4 regions of the Streptomyces sp. NPDC037401 genome follow, and region 1 is predicted to be linked to each of the others. Evidence: riboswitches for the same ligand, from Rfam matches in the RefSeq annotation. Region 1 holds a riboswitch; each other region holds the start of a gene.
What was found. A riboswitch is a leader RNA that binds a small molecule or an ion and turns the genes downstream of it on or off. The one in region 1 is predicted to bind cobalamin.

Region 1 (3,185 bases):
GGTACACCGGGCAGCCCGTCCCAGTTCACCTTCCGTTCACTCAGGTTGCCTACGGTCGCCGAGCCACTGACCTCAAACAGAAGCCTGGGTAAATGGAGCACATAACGCTTCTCCTCGGGATCGTGATCGTTACCGCTCTCGTCTTCGACTTCACGAACGGTTTCCACGACACCGCCAACGCGATGGCCACCACCATCTCGACTGGCGCTCTCAAGCCCAAGACGGCGGTGGCCATGTCCGCCGTGCTCAACCTCGTCGGCGCGTTCATGTCCGTGGAGGTCGCCAAGACGATCTCCAAGGGTCTGGTCAACGAGGAGGGCATTCAGCCAGAGGTGATCTTCGCGGCGCTGGTCGGCGCGATCCTCTGGAATCTCCTGACCTGGCTGGTCGGGCTGCCTTCCAGCTCCTCCCACGCCCTCATGGGCGGTCTGATCGGTGCCGCGGTCGCGTCCGCCGGCATCGGCGCCGTCAACGGCGGCGTCGTCGTCACCAAGGTGCTGATCCCCGCGATCGCCGCCCCGCTCGTGGCCGGTGTGGCCGCCATGCTGGCCACCAAGCTGACGTACAAGCTCGGCGGCAAGGTCGGCGACAAGACCTCGGCCAAGGGCTACCGCGCGGGGCAGATCGCCTCCGCAGGCCTGGTCTCCCTGGCGCACGGCACCAACGACGCGCAGAAGACGATGGGCATCATCACGCTGGCGCTCGTCGCCGGCGGTGCGATCGCCCCCGACTCGAACCCGCCGGTCTGGGTCATCGTCTCCGCCGGTGTCGCGATCGCGCTCGGCACGTACCTGGGCGGCTGGCGCATCATCCGCACCATGGGCAAGGGCCTGACCGACCTGCAGCCGCAGCAGGGCTTCGCCGCCCAGACCTCGGCCGCCAGCGTCATCCTGGCCTCCTCGAACCTCGGCTTCTCGCTCTCCACCACCCACTCGTGCTCCGGCGCGGTCATGGGTGCCGGCCTCGGCCGCAAGGGCGGCGTGGTCCGCTGGTCCACCGCCACCCGCATGTTCGTGGCCTGGGGCCTGACCCTGCCGGCCGCCGCGCTGGTCGGCGCGCTCGCCGAGCTCGTCACCCGCCAGGGCGACTGGGGCGTCGCCGCCGTCGCGGTCTTCCTCGTCGGCTCCTGCCTCGCCATCTGGCTGGTCTCGCGCCGCCAGGTCGTCGACCACAACAACGTCAACGACGTCGACGCCGACGCCGAGGCCCCCGGTGTCGTGACCACCGCCATCGCGGCCGTCACGCCCCCGCCGGCCGGCACCACCGCCGCCGTGACCGACGAGGACCTCAAGGCCACCATCCCGGCCCCGGCCCACGACGAGACCCCGGCCGCCCCGGCCGCCGCGGTCTGACCCGGCCGGACCAGAACAGAGGATCAGCAGTATGAAGATCGACTGGGCAGCTCTCGGCTCCGTCTTCGGAGTCAGCCTGACGGCCACCGTGCTCGTCGTGGCCCTCTTCACCCTCGGGCTCGTCGGCCTCTCCAAGCACGAGGCCGCGACCGAGCAGGGCGGGGCCGCGACCCTGGCCCGCTCCGGCGCCTACGCCGCCTTCGCGCTCTGCGCGGCGGCCGTGAGCTACGGGATCTACCTGATCGTCGCCTGACGTCACCGCGAAAGCTCCCCCGGAGGCCGCCTCCGGGGGAGCTTTCGCGTACCCGCCCCCGCCCCCGCGGCCCGGTCCCGGCCGCCCGTGTGGGGCTGCGCACACTGTCCTTGTGCAGGTCAACGGCGAGTTGACGGGCCATCGCGGTGCGTGGTGGACTGCCCGAGCCAATACGGCGGCAGGAGAGGAAGTCCGGTGCGAATCCGGCGCGGTCCCGCCACTGTCACCGGGGAGCTCTCCCCCACCGTGCGTCACGGCCCCCCGCGGGCTGGAAGGCCGGGGGAGCCGCCGATCCGGGAGCCAGGAGACTCTCACCGCCGGTCACGTCGAACCAGGGCGCGGACCCTGAGTGAGGACACATACCTGCCATGCGTGCCGATCGCGTTTTCGCGTACGGCGCGGCGGCCGGGCTGATCGGCGACCGGATCCTGGGGGATCCGCGACGCGGACACCCCGTCGCCGCTTTCGGCCGTGCCGCCGCAGCCGTGGAACGGGCCCTGTGGAACGACGACCCGGGCAGCCAGCGCGGCCGGGGCGTCCTGCACACCCTGGTGTGCGCCGGAGGCGCGGCCGCGCTGGGCGCGCTGGGCGCCCGCGCCGTGCGCTCCCGGCCCGCCGCCGTCCGCATCGCCCTGACCGCCGCCGCCACCTGGACCGTCGTCGGCGGTACCTCGCTGGGCCGGGAGGCCCGCGCGATCGGCGGGGCGCTGGTCGCGGGCGACACCGAGGTGGCCCGCGAGCGGCTGCCGCACCTGTGCGGGCGCGATCCGCACTCCCTGGACGAGCAGCAGATCGCCCGTGCCGTCGTCGAGTCCGTGGCCGAGAACACCTCGGACGCCGTGGTCGGCGCCCTCGTGTGGGGCGCCGCCCTCGGCGTGCCCGGTCTCCTGGCCTTCCGGGCCGTGAACACCCTGGACGCGATGGTCGGCCACCGCTCCCCCCGGTACCTGCGCTACGGCTGGGCCTCGGCGCGGCTGGACGACCTGGCCGGCTGGCCGGGTGCCCGCCTGACGGCGGCCGCGGCCGTCCTGGCCGGACCGGACCGCCGGGGGGCGGTACGGGCCTGGCGCGCCGACGCGGACCGCCACCCGAGCCCCAACGCCGGGCCGGTGGAGTCGGCGTTCGCGGGGGCGCTGGGCGTGCGGATGGGCGGCACGCTCGCGTACGCCGGCCGGGTCGAGCACCGGCCGGTGCTCAACGGCGCGGCGGGGCGGCCGGTCGAGGCCGCCGACATCGAGCGGGCGGTACGGCTCTCCCGGCAGGTGACCTGGCTCGCGCTGGGCGCCTGTGCGGCGGGCCGGCTGGCCGTGTCACGGGTACGACGGAAGGGGCGGGCATGAGCGGCGCGGGGCCGGTCGCAGGACGGGCCGGCGGACCGGCGGGCGGCCGGGGCGGCGGAGCGGCGCGCCGGGGCGGCGGACTGCTGGTCGCCGGCACCACCTCGGACGCGGGCAAGAGCGTCGTCACGGCGGGCATCTGCCGCTGGCTGGTGCGCCAGGGCGTCAAGGTGGCGCCGTTCAAGGCGCAGAACATGTCCCTGAACTCCTTCGTGACCCGCGAGGGCGCCGAGATCGGCCGGG
Region 2 (3,185 bases), on a different contig from region 1:
TTCGGCGAAGTACTGCACCATGTCGTTGCGTTCGGGCTCGCCGTGCACGAGGACGTCGATCCCGGTCTTCTCCTGGAAGGCGAGGACCTCGCGGATCTCGGCCTCGATGCGCTCCTCGTATCCGGCCGCGTCGATCCGTCCGGCGCGCAGGTCGGCGCGGGCCGTGCGCAGGTCGGTCGTCTGCGGGAAGGAGCCGATGGTGGTCGTGGGGAGCAGGGGCAGGCCCAGGTGCGCGCGCTGCGCCGCGGACCGTTCGGCATAGCCCTGGGAGCGGCGGCCGTCGGCGTCGGTGACGGCCGCGGCCCTGGTCCGTACCGCCGGATCGTGCGTGATCGCGGAGCGTGCGCGCGAGGCCAGGTCGGCGCGGTTGGCGGCGAGTTCGGCGGCGATGGTGTCCGTGCCGCGCGCGAGTCCGCGGGCGAGGGTGGTGATCTCGGAGGTCTTCTGGCGCGCGAAGGCGAGCCAGCGCCGTACCTGGGGGTCGAAGTCCCGCTCGGCGGCGGCGTCCAGCGGTACGTGCAGCAGCGAGCAGGACGCCGCCACGTCGACCCGGTCGGCGAGCCCCAGCAGGGTGCCGAGGGTGGACAGGGACTTCTCGAGGTCGTTGATCCAGACGTTGCGGCCGTTCACGATTCCGGCGACGAGGCGCTTGCCGGGCAGGCCGCCGGTGGCGGCGAGGTCGGCCAGGTTGCCCGCGGCGGCCTCGGTGAAGTCGAGCGCGAGCCCGTCGACGGGCGCCTTGGCCAGGACGGGCAGCGCTTCGCCGAGCCGGTCGAAGTACGAGGCGACCAGGAGCTTCGGCCGGTCGGTGAGCCGGCCCAGCTCCCGGTAGGTGCGCGCGGCGGCGTTCAGGTCGGCCGGCGTCCGGTCCTGGACGAGGGCCGGTTCGTCCAGTTGGACCCATGCGGCGCCGGCGGCGCGCAGCTCGGCGAGGACCCGGGCGTACACCGGGAGCAGGCGGTCGAGCAGGGTCAGCGGTTCGAAGCCGGGTGCCACGCCGGGCGCGGGCTTGGACAGCAGCAGGTAGGTGACCGGGCCGAGCAGCACGGGACGGGCGGTGTGCCCGAGGCCGAGCGCTTCCCCGAGTTCGGCCAGCTGCTTCGAGGGGTCGGCCGTGAAGACGGTGTCCGGGCCGAGTTCGGGGACGAGGAAGTGGTAGTTGGTGTCGAACCACTTGGTCATCTCCAGCGGCGCCACGTCCTGGGTGCCGCGCGCCATGGCGAAGTACCCGTCGAGGGCGTCCGCGTCGACCGCGGCGCGGTGACGGGCCGGGATCGCGCCGACCATGACGCTGGTGTCGAGGACGTGGTCGTAGTACGAGAAGTCGCCGGTCGGGACCTCGGTGATGCCGGCGTCGGCCAGCTGCCGCCACGTGGTCCGGCGCAGGTCCCGGGCGGTCTCCTGAAGGGCGTCGGCGCTGACGCGGCCCTTCCAGTACCCCTCGACGGCCTTCTTCAGTTCCCGGTGCCGGCCTTGGCGGGGGTAGCCGTACACGGTGGCCTGCACCGCCGCGGCTGCGGACTTGGGGGTCACGGAACTCTCCTTCGCGAGCATGTCTCCATGGACCCGGCGACGGGTCGGGGCGCGAAGGGGTGACGCACCGGCGGACCGTCGCTGCCGCGTCCGCGTGGGTACGCGCGGACGTCCGCCTGATATGTGTCGCCGACCCGCCCACGAGGTCACCGGGATGTCCGCACACGGCTGGGCGCGTGCGGGCAGTGGCAGGTCTTCGGACTCGCGGGCACGCCTGCCGGGCCGTTCTCTCCCGGCGGGCACCTACTGGCCGTCGCTTCCCAGGACCGGTTCCGGTCCCAGTGCGTATGACGGCGGTCGTTCCCGCTCACCGCTGCGGGGCAGTCCCGGATTCCCACCGGGTTCCCTCTTGCGACGCATCCCGCCTGGCGGACGGGGCGAACCAGCTGCCCGGCCAGACTAGACGGCATTCCCGGAAGCCGGAGCGAGTTGTCCACATCCCGGTACGGCGGCCCCCGCCCGCGTGGCGATCACCGGTGCGGGTCGCCAGAATGAAGTGTGATCGCCGCACTCGTGCCGACCCGGAGCGGGGCCGAGCGGGGCGAGCGTCCGCAGGTGGCAGTGAGGAACACAGGTGATCGCACATGTGTCGATGGCTCGCCTACTCGGGAACACCCGTGCTGCTCGACACCATCCTGTACAGACCGGCCCACTCGCTGATCGACCAGAGCCTGCACTCCAGGCTGGGCGTGGAGACGACGAACGGCGACGGCTTCGGCATCGGATGGTTCACGGAGGAGAACAGCACGCCCGCGCTCCTCAGGGACGTGGGCCCGGCCTGGAACAACCGCAACCTGCGTGAGATGGCGGACCACGTCCGCTCCCCGCTGTTCTTCGCCCACATCCGCGCGTCGACCGGCACGGCGGTGCAGCAGTCGAACTGCCATCCGTTCCGGCACGGCAACTGGATGTTCATGCACAACGGCGCCATCGCCGGCTTCCACCTCATGCGCCGGGAGCTCATCCTCCGGATAGAGCCCGCGCTGTTCTCCGACATCGAGGGAACGACCGACTCCGAGGTGATGTTCTACCTGGCGCTCACGTTCGGCCTGGAGCAGGACCCGCCGTCCGCCGTGGCCCGGATGGCGGGAGTGGTGGAGCGCGCAGGCCGTGAACACGGCGTGGAGTTCCCGCTCCAGATGACGCTCGCCGTGACCGACGGGGTGCGCCTCTGGGCCTTCCGCTACTCCAGCGCGCAGCGGTCCCGGTCGTTGTTCTACAGCAGCCGCGTGGACGCACTGCGCAGGCTGCACCCGGATCTGGCGTTCCTGCGGGACGTCTCCGACGAGACCCGCCTCATCGTGTCCGAGCCCCTCGGCGACCTCCCGGGCGCATGGAACGAGGTACCGGAGAACAGCTACGGCGTCGTACAGCCCGGTGCCGACGAGATGCACCGCTTCGTGCCGCAGCCGGCATGAGCTGCCGCCGCCCTCGGGAACCGATCAACGCGGCACGCCCTCTCCGTGGTCAGCGGCAGCTCGCCGCAGGGTCGTCGTGGACGATGGCGCAGACCATCTGCTCGCCGCGCCGGTGGTCGGGATAGGCCCTGAGCAGCTCGGCCTTGAAGTCGTTCCACTGACGGGAGGTCTCGGCCGTGGCCCCGGACACGGCGCTGCGGAAGTTGCCGCCGGTTCGCGAGCGCGGGGATGCGG
Region 3 (3,185 bases), on a different contig from region 1:
CCACGCCCGCGGCCACGACCCGGACGCCGATGTACTGAGCCGCCGCGCCTTCGAGCGGGCCCGCACGGACGCCCGCGAGGCGGACCCGCGGGAGGGGTTCCGCTGCTGCTGAGGTCCGCAGAATGGTGAGCGCCCCGACGGTTGACGCCGTCGGGGCCCATTCTGCGGCTCAGCGCACCCAATCCTTCAGACGCTCGGTTTGAAGGATGATGCCAACGGGGTCGGGCAGCTTGACTTCCTTGCCGAAAGGAACCGTGGTTACGGTCTCGTACCGCTCGCCGTCCGGGTCGCTGTGGACGAGAAGCTGACACTTGAGCCGGTCGATGAGCAGGTAGACGGGGATGCCGGTTTCGGCGTAGGCACGGGGCCTTTCGATCCGGTCGCGCCGCTCGGTGTCGGAGTCCCACGAGGTCACCTCGACGGCCATGAGGATCGGGCGCGGATCCGCCCAGTCGCCCTGGCCGACGAACGCATCGTCGGGTGCCAGGACCCCGTCCGGGATGGCTCGGCCCTCTCGATACTGCTCCACCTTGATCCCCTGCCCCGGGTGCAGCCAGAGCTCGGGGTAGTGCTGGAGACAGATTCGTGCGAGCCACTGGATCATGCGTCCGTGGTCCCCGTCAGGCATAGCCTTGCTCCTCAGCACCCCACCGATGAACTCCAGTCGCATGCCCTCCAGCTCGCGCGCCGCTATGCGCGCCAGTTGCTCGAAATCCTCGGGCGACATGTGGGGCCGGTCAATCATCACGGTCATGCCTCGCTCGCCTTCCTCGACGGTGCTGTCTCCGACCATAGCGCCGCCCGCCGACGGCCGTCCTGCACACTCGACCGCATGGACATCGCGATCAGAGAGGCACGGCCCGGGGAGTACGCGGCCCTCGGGGAGATCACCGCGCAGGCCTACCTCGCCGACGGTCTGCTGGACGACAATCCGGACGGCTACTACCTCGGCGTGCTCCGGGACGTCGCCGCCCGCGCCGAGGACTCCGAGGTGCTGGTCGCCGTACGCGACGGCGAGGTGCTCGGCGGAGTGGCCTTCGCGCCGCCCGGGAGCCGGTACTGCGACATCGCCGGCCCCGGCGAGGCCGAGTTCCGGATGCTCGCCGTGTCCCGCGAGGCCCGTGGACAGGGCGTCGGCGAAGCCCTCGTCCGGGCCTGCATCGACCGGGCCCGGGCCATCGAAGGCGTACGCACCCTCGTGCTCTCGACGCAGCCCGCGATGCGCGGCGCGCACCGGATCTACGAGCGGCTGGGCTTCGTGCGGACGCCCGAGCGGGACTGGTCTCCGGTCCCGTCCGTCCCGCTGCTCACCTACGCAATGAAGCTGGGCGCACCCGAGCAGTAGTCGCCCGACACAACATCTAGGGGGTCCCACGCGAGGGTGCCCCCACATGTATGCTCGTCCTCGCTGTCGTCGCAGGGGAATCCGGTGCGAATCCGGAACTGTCCCGCAACGGTATGAAGTGCGCGCTTCGTGCACCTGCGAGTCCGAGGACCTGCCGACAGCGTGACCCGGCCGACCGGCCGGGCGACGACACGTCCGGGCCTCGCGGTTGGGCCGGTGGACGCCATGCGGTGGGGACGCGTCTCCTGCCATGCCCGCATGCGCTCCCCCGGCCCCGCTCCGAAGCGACCGGAGCCGAGCGAGGGAGAGCCCCCCACGTGACCATCGCGCCTGCCGCACTGCGCGCCGAGTCCGACCAGCCCCAGACTCCGACCGAGCCCGGGGGGCCCGGAGCCGCGCTGCTGCGCACCCTCACCGACCTCACCGCCGACCTGCCCGACACCGACCCGGGCCGGGTCGCCGCCGCCGCCCTGCGCGGCCGGAGCGCCGTCGCGGACGAGGCCGAACTGCGGGGGCTGGCCACCGAGGCGGCCGCGGGGCTCATCTCCGAGGACCCGGCGTACTCGAAGCTCGCCGCCCGGCTGCTGACGCTCGCCATCGCGGACGAGGCGGCCGGCCAGGGCGCGACCTCCTTCTCGGCCTCCGTCGAGGTGGGCCACCGCGAGGGCCTGATCGCGGACCGCACCGCGGAGTTCGTGCGCACGCACGCCACCCGGCTGGACTCCCTGGTCGAGCACTCGCTGGGCGAGGGCGCCGACGACCGCTTCGGCTTCTTCGGCCTGCGCACCCTGCACAGCCGCTACCTGCTGCGCCACCCGATCACCCGCCAGGTCGTCGAGACCCCGCAGCACTTCATGCTGCGCGTGGCCTGCGGTCTCGCGGAGGACGACAGCCTGCGCGCGGTGGAGGAAGTCGCCTCGCTGTACCGGCTGATGAGCCGCCTGGACTACCTGCCCTCCTCCCCCACGCTCTTCAACTCGGGCACCCGGCACCCGCAGATGTCCTCCTGCTACCTGCTGGACTCGCCGCTGGACGAGCTCGACTCGATCTACGACCGCTACCACCAGGTCGCGCGGCTGTCCAAGCACGCGGGCGGCATCGGCCTCTCGTACTCCCGCATCCGCGCCCGCGGTTCGCTGATCCGCGGCACCAACGGCCACTCCAACGGCATCGTGCCGTTCCTGAAGACCCTCGACGCCTCCGTCGCCGCCGTGAACCAGGGCGGCCGCCGCAAGGGCGCCGCCGCGGTCTACCTGGAGACCTGGCACGCGGACATCGAGGAGTTCCTGGAGCTCCGCGACAACACCGGCGAGGACCAGCGCCGTACGCACAACCTGAACCTCGCGCACTGGATCCCGGACGAGTTCATGCGCCGCGTGAACGCCGACGCCGACTGGTCGCTGTTCTCCCCGGCCGACGTGCCCGAGCTGGTCGACCTGTACGGCGACGAGTTCGACGCCGCGTACCTGAGGGCCGAGGCGGCCGGGCTGGCCAAGAAGACCATGCCGGCCCGCGACCTGTACGGCCGGATGATGCGCACCCTCGCGCAGACCGGCCAGGGCTGGATGACGTTCAAGGACGCCTCCAACCGGACCGCGAACCAGACCGCGCTGCCCGGCTCGGTGGTCCACTCCTCGAACCTGTGCACCGAGATCATCGAGGTCACCAACGACGGCGAGACCGCGGTCTGCAACCTGGGCTCGGTCAACCTGGGCGCCTTCGTGCTGACCGACACGGGCGAGATGGACTGGGAGCGGCTGGACGAGACCGTCCGCACCGCCGTGACCTTCCTCGACCGGGTGGTCGACATCAACTTCTACCCGACCGAGCAGGCCGGCCG
Region 4 (3,185 bases), on a different contig from region 1:
GGACCGGAGCGGATCCGCAGACCGGGACCGGGACCGAGACCGAGACCGCGCGTACGACCCAGACCGCCGAGGAGCCCGCATGACCGAGATCAACGGGATCGACCCGAACATCCCGCCCAGCGGCACGGGCTGCGGGGAGTGCGACGCGGTGGGCGGCTGGTGGTTCCACCTGCGGCGCTGCGCCGAGTGCGGCCACATCGGCTGCTGCGACTCCTCGCCGGCCCAGCACGCCACCGCCCACTGGAAGTCCACCGGGCATCCCCTGGTGCAGAGCTTCGAGCCGGGCGAGGAGTGGTACTGGAACTACGCCACCGACGCCCTGTACAAGTCCGGCCCGGAACTGGCCCCGCCGGCCGGCCACCCGGCCGACCAGCCGGCCCCGGGACCGGCCGGCCGCGTCCCGCAGGACTGGCAGAACCTGCTCCACGGCTGAAAGGGCCGGGCGGGGACCCGTGTTGTCCCCGCCCGGCGCTCACTCGCCCGGCTCTGTCCGGCTCAGCTCTGGCGGCACTCCTTCCACGCGAGGTGGTAGACCGTGCTGATGTTGCCGTCGGTGGAGTCCATGGTCATGTAGCTGGTCGCGCCGGGGGCCGACGTCCCCTTGTTCACGCGGAGTTCGGTGTTGATGTTGAAGTTGCGCTGCACACCGCAGGGCGCCCACACGAGCTGCGCCCAGTCGGTCTCGTCGGTCGCCTGCCAGTTGTCGTCGTACGGTCCCCCGAAGTCGTGCGAGCGGTACGCCGTCTGCGGCGAGCCCTGGAAGTAGTACGAGGCCTTCTCGATGCCGGTCGCACCCGGCGCGAGCGAGGCGTAACCGCGGTAGTCGGCGCTGGCGATGGCGTAGGTGAAGCCGTGCGGGACGTGGACGACCAGGCTCAGCTGGCAGTTCCGGCGTGCCGCCGTGGGCGGTGCGCCGCCGCCGGTCTGGACGATGTACTGGCTGTAGGTGACGGTGAACGCGGTGTTGTCCTCCGACACCGCGAGGGCGGTGGTGTCCTTCGGACACCCGGATCCGTTGACCGTCGCGACCTCGATCACGATCCGGTCCGGCGGCGGGTCGACGATGCCCGAAGGGCTGTGCTGCGCGGGCAGGGCGGCGGTGAGCAGGGCGCCGATCGCGCCGCTCACCAGGAATCCACCGGCCATGATTTCTCCCATCCGTTGCTTCGGTACCGGGCGGCACGCGGGGACGTGCGGCGCAGCGGGGGTGGGGGGAAACGGCCGGCGGAGGCTGTGAGGAAGGGGCTGCGGGAATCCTAGGGAGGCCGGGCCCGGGCGGGCAGGCCCGGTCCGGCCAAAGCCGTCAGGAGGGCGGTGACCCGACCGCTCCGGCCGGAGCAGACGGGCGGGCGGCGGGGTCCCCGCGCGAGAGCGCCGGTCAGCGCACGGGCCCGTCCGGCCGGGCGCACGGATCGCGGAGGCGCCCGTGGCCGTCGGAGCGGAGGCCGAATGCGCCACCCCGTGCCGAAGGCAGGGGGAACCGCCGTACGCGCCCTGCCCGGGCGGTGCGCTGCGGGGCCCGGTGAGGCCTGCCTGCCTCGCAGGTAGGCTGTGCGCGCAGCTGGTTCGCCCCGTCCGCCAGGCGGGATGCGTCGCAAGAGGGAACCCGGTGGGAATCCGGGACTGCCCCGCAGCGGTGAGCGGGAACGACCGCCGTCATACGCACTGGGACCGGAACCGGTCCTGGGAAGCGACGGCCAGTAGGTGCCCGCCGGGAGAGAACGGCCCGGCAGGCGTGCCCGCGAGTCCGAAGACCTGCCACTGCCCGCAGGCCGAAAGGCCATGCGGGGTCCCGGAGAACACACTCCGGGGCCTTTCCGCCGCAACTCGCGAAGGAGAGTTGACGTGGCCGACCCGACCGTCATCACCGCAGGACGCGTTCCGAGGTTTCCGGGCGACTCCCGGGTGACGCTCGCCCCCGTCATGAGCGAGCACGACACGAACCCGTACGGCACGAACCCGTACGGCACGAACCCGTACGGCACGAACCCGTACGGCACGAACCCGTGCGGCACGAACCCGTGCGGCACGATCCGCGGCGGCGTGCCCGGGCCGACCGCCGCGTAGGCGACGGGCCGGCACACCGGCCCGTGCAACCCCCCTGCCCTCCCCGGCCGTTGCTGCTTTCGTGGCCGGGCGGGGACGCCGCCCCGCTGCCCCACGGGCCGTAGCGCGATCCGTCGCGCGCGACCCCGTGCGCCCCTGTGAGCCCTCCCCCTCCGCATCGCGGCTTATTGCGGGTTGCATGCAGTTGCCACTAGTTTGCGGCAGCGGTGGCAGGAGGGCGTACCGGACTGGCCGGATTCCCACGGGCCCGGCCGCCCGTCCCCCGCTCGGCCCGTCCGCCCGACGAGTCGTGCAGACCATCCGATCCATCTGCGGTGAGAGGACCATCCATGCCCCGCAACCACCCGAAATCCGTGCTGTCCGTGCTCGCCGCAGCCCTGCTGATATCCGGCTGCGGAGGCGGCACCACGCCCTCCGCCACCTCGTCGACGGATCCGGCCGCCAAGGGCTTTCCGGTCACGGTCGACAACTGCGGGGTGAAGACCACCTACCGGCGTCCGCCGCAGCGCGCCGTCTCGCTGAACCAGCACGCGACCGAGGTCATGCTCTCGCTCGGCCTGGCGAAGTCGATGGTGGGCACGGGCTACCTCGACGACAAGATCCTCCCCGAGTACCAGGCCGCCTACGACAGCGTGAAGGTCATCTCCAAGGAGTACCCCTCCTTCGAGGCGCTCCTGGAGGCCGAGCCCGACTTCGTCTACGGCGGATGGACGTCCACCTTCGACGAAAAGGAAGGACGCAGCCGGGCCGCGTTCACCAAGGCCGGGATCAACACCCACCTGAACACCGAGGAATGCCCCACCGGCCCGGTGAACGTGGCCTCCATGGACGCGGAGATCCGTACGCTCGCCAGGATCTTCGGTGTGCCCGAGCGGGCCGAGGCGCGGCTGGGGAAGCTGCACGCCACCCTCGACGGGGTCGAGACCCGGCTCGCCGGCGTCACCCCGGTCAAGCTCTTCGTGTACGACAGCGGCGACAAGACGGCGTTCACGGCGGGCGGCAAGGGCGTCGGCAACGAGATGATCCGGCGGGCCGGCGGGGTGAACCTCTTCGCCGACCTCGACAAGGCCTTCGGCGACGTCTCGTTCGAGCAGGTGGCCCAGCGCGCCCCCGAGGCC

Region 2: another riboswitch for cobalamin. It lies ahead of metE (5-methyltetrahydropteroyltriglutamate--homocysteine S-methyltransferase); the one in region 1 lies ahead of ACZ7H1_RS18385 (cobalamin biosynthesis protein).
Region 3: another riboswitch for cobalamin. It lies ahead of ACZ7H1_RS13130 (ribonucleoside-diphosphate reductase subunit alpha); the one in region 1 lies ahead of ACZ7H1_RS18385 (cobalamin biosynthesis protein).
Region 4: another riboswitch for cobalamin. It lies ahead of ACZ7H1_RS03785 (hypothetical protein); the one in region 1 lies ahead of ACZ7H1_RS18385 (cobalamin biosynthesis protein).

The regions. Positions count from the first base shown of each region.
Region 1 covers NZ_JBVJWO010000015.1:152,062-155,246, reverse strand. The annotation lists gene ACZ7H1_RS18395 (inorganic phosphate transporter) at 93-1,352, shown strand; gene ACZ7H1_RS18390 (hypothetical protein) at 1,384-1,605, shown strand; cobalamin riboswitch at 1,791-1,915, shown strand; gene ACZ7H1_RS18385 (cobalamin biosynthesis protein) at 1,974-2,945, shown strand; gene ACZ7H1_RS18380 (cobyric acid synthase) at 2,942-3,185, shown strand, end outside.
Region 2 covers NZ_JBVJWO010000001.1:334,123-337,307, forward strand. The annotation lists gene metE (5-methyltetrahydropteroyltriglutamate--homocysteine S-methyltransferase) at 1-1,533, opposite strand, end outside; cobalamin riboswitch at 1,705-1,935, opposite strand; gene ACZ7H1_RS01450 (class II glutamine amidotransferase) at 2,118-2,951, shown strand; gene ACZ7H1_RS01455 (hypothetical protein) at 3,001-3,185, opposite strand, start outside.
Region 3 covers NZ_JBVJWO010000010.1:174,053-177,237, reverse strand. The annotation lists gene ACZ7H1_RS13145 (YbdD/YjiX family protein) at 1-112, shown strand, start outside; gene ACZ7H1_RS13140 (Uma2 family endonuclease) at 170-754, opposite strand; gene ACZ7H1_RS13135 (GNAT family N-acetyltransferase) at 833-1,345, shown strand; cobalamin riboswitch at 1,396-1,518, shown strand; gene ACZ7H1_RS13130 (ribonucleoside-diphosphate reductase subunit alpha) at 1,663-3,185, shown strand, end outside.
Region 4 covers NZ_JBVJWO010000003.1:196,574-199,758, forward strand. The annotation lists gene ACZ7H1_RS03770 (ATP-binding protein) at 1-83, shown strand, start outside; gene ACZ7H1_RS03775 (UBP-type zinc finger domain-containing protein) at 80-433, shown strand; gene ACZ7H1_RS03780 (DUF4360 domain-containing protein) at 496-1,146, opposite strand; cobalamin riboswitch at 1,545-1,777, shown strand; gene ACZ7H1_RS03785 (hypothetical protein) at 1,846-2,067, shown strand; gene ACZ7H1_RS03790 (ABC transporter substrate-binding protein) at 2,397-3,185, shown strand, end outside.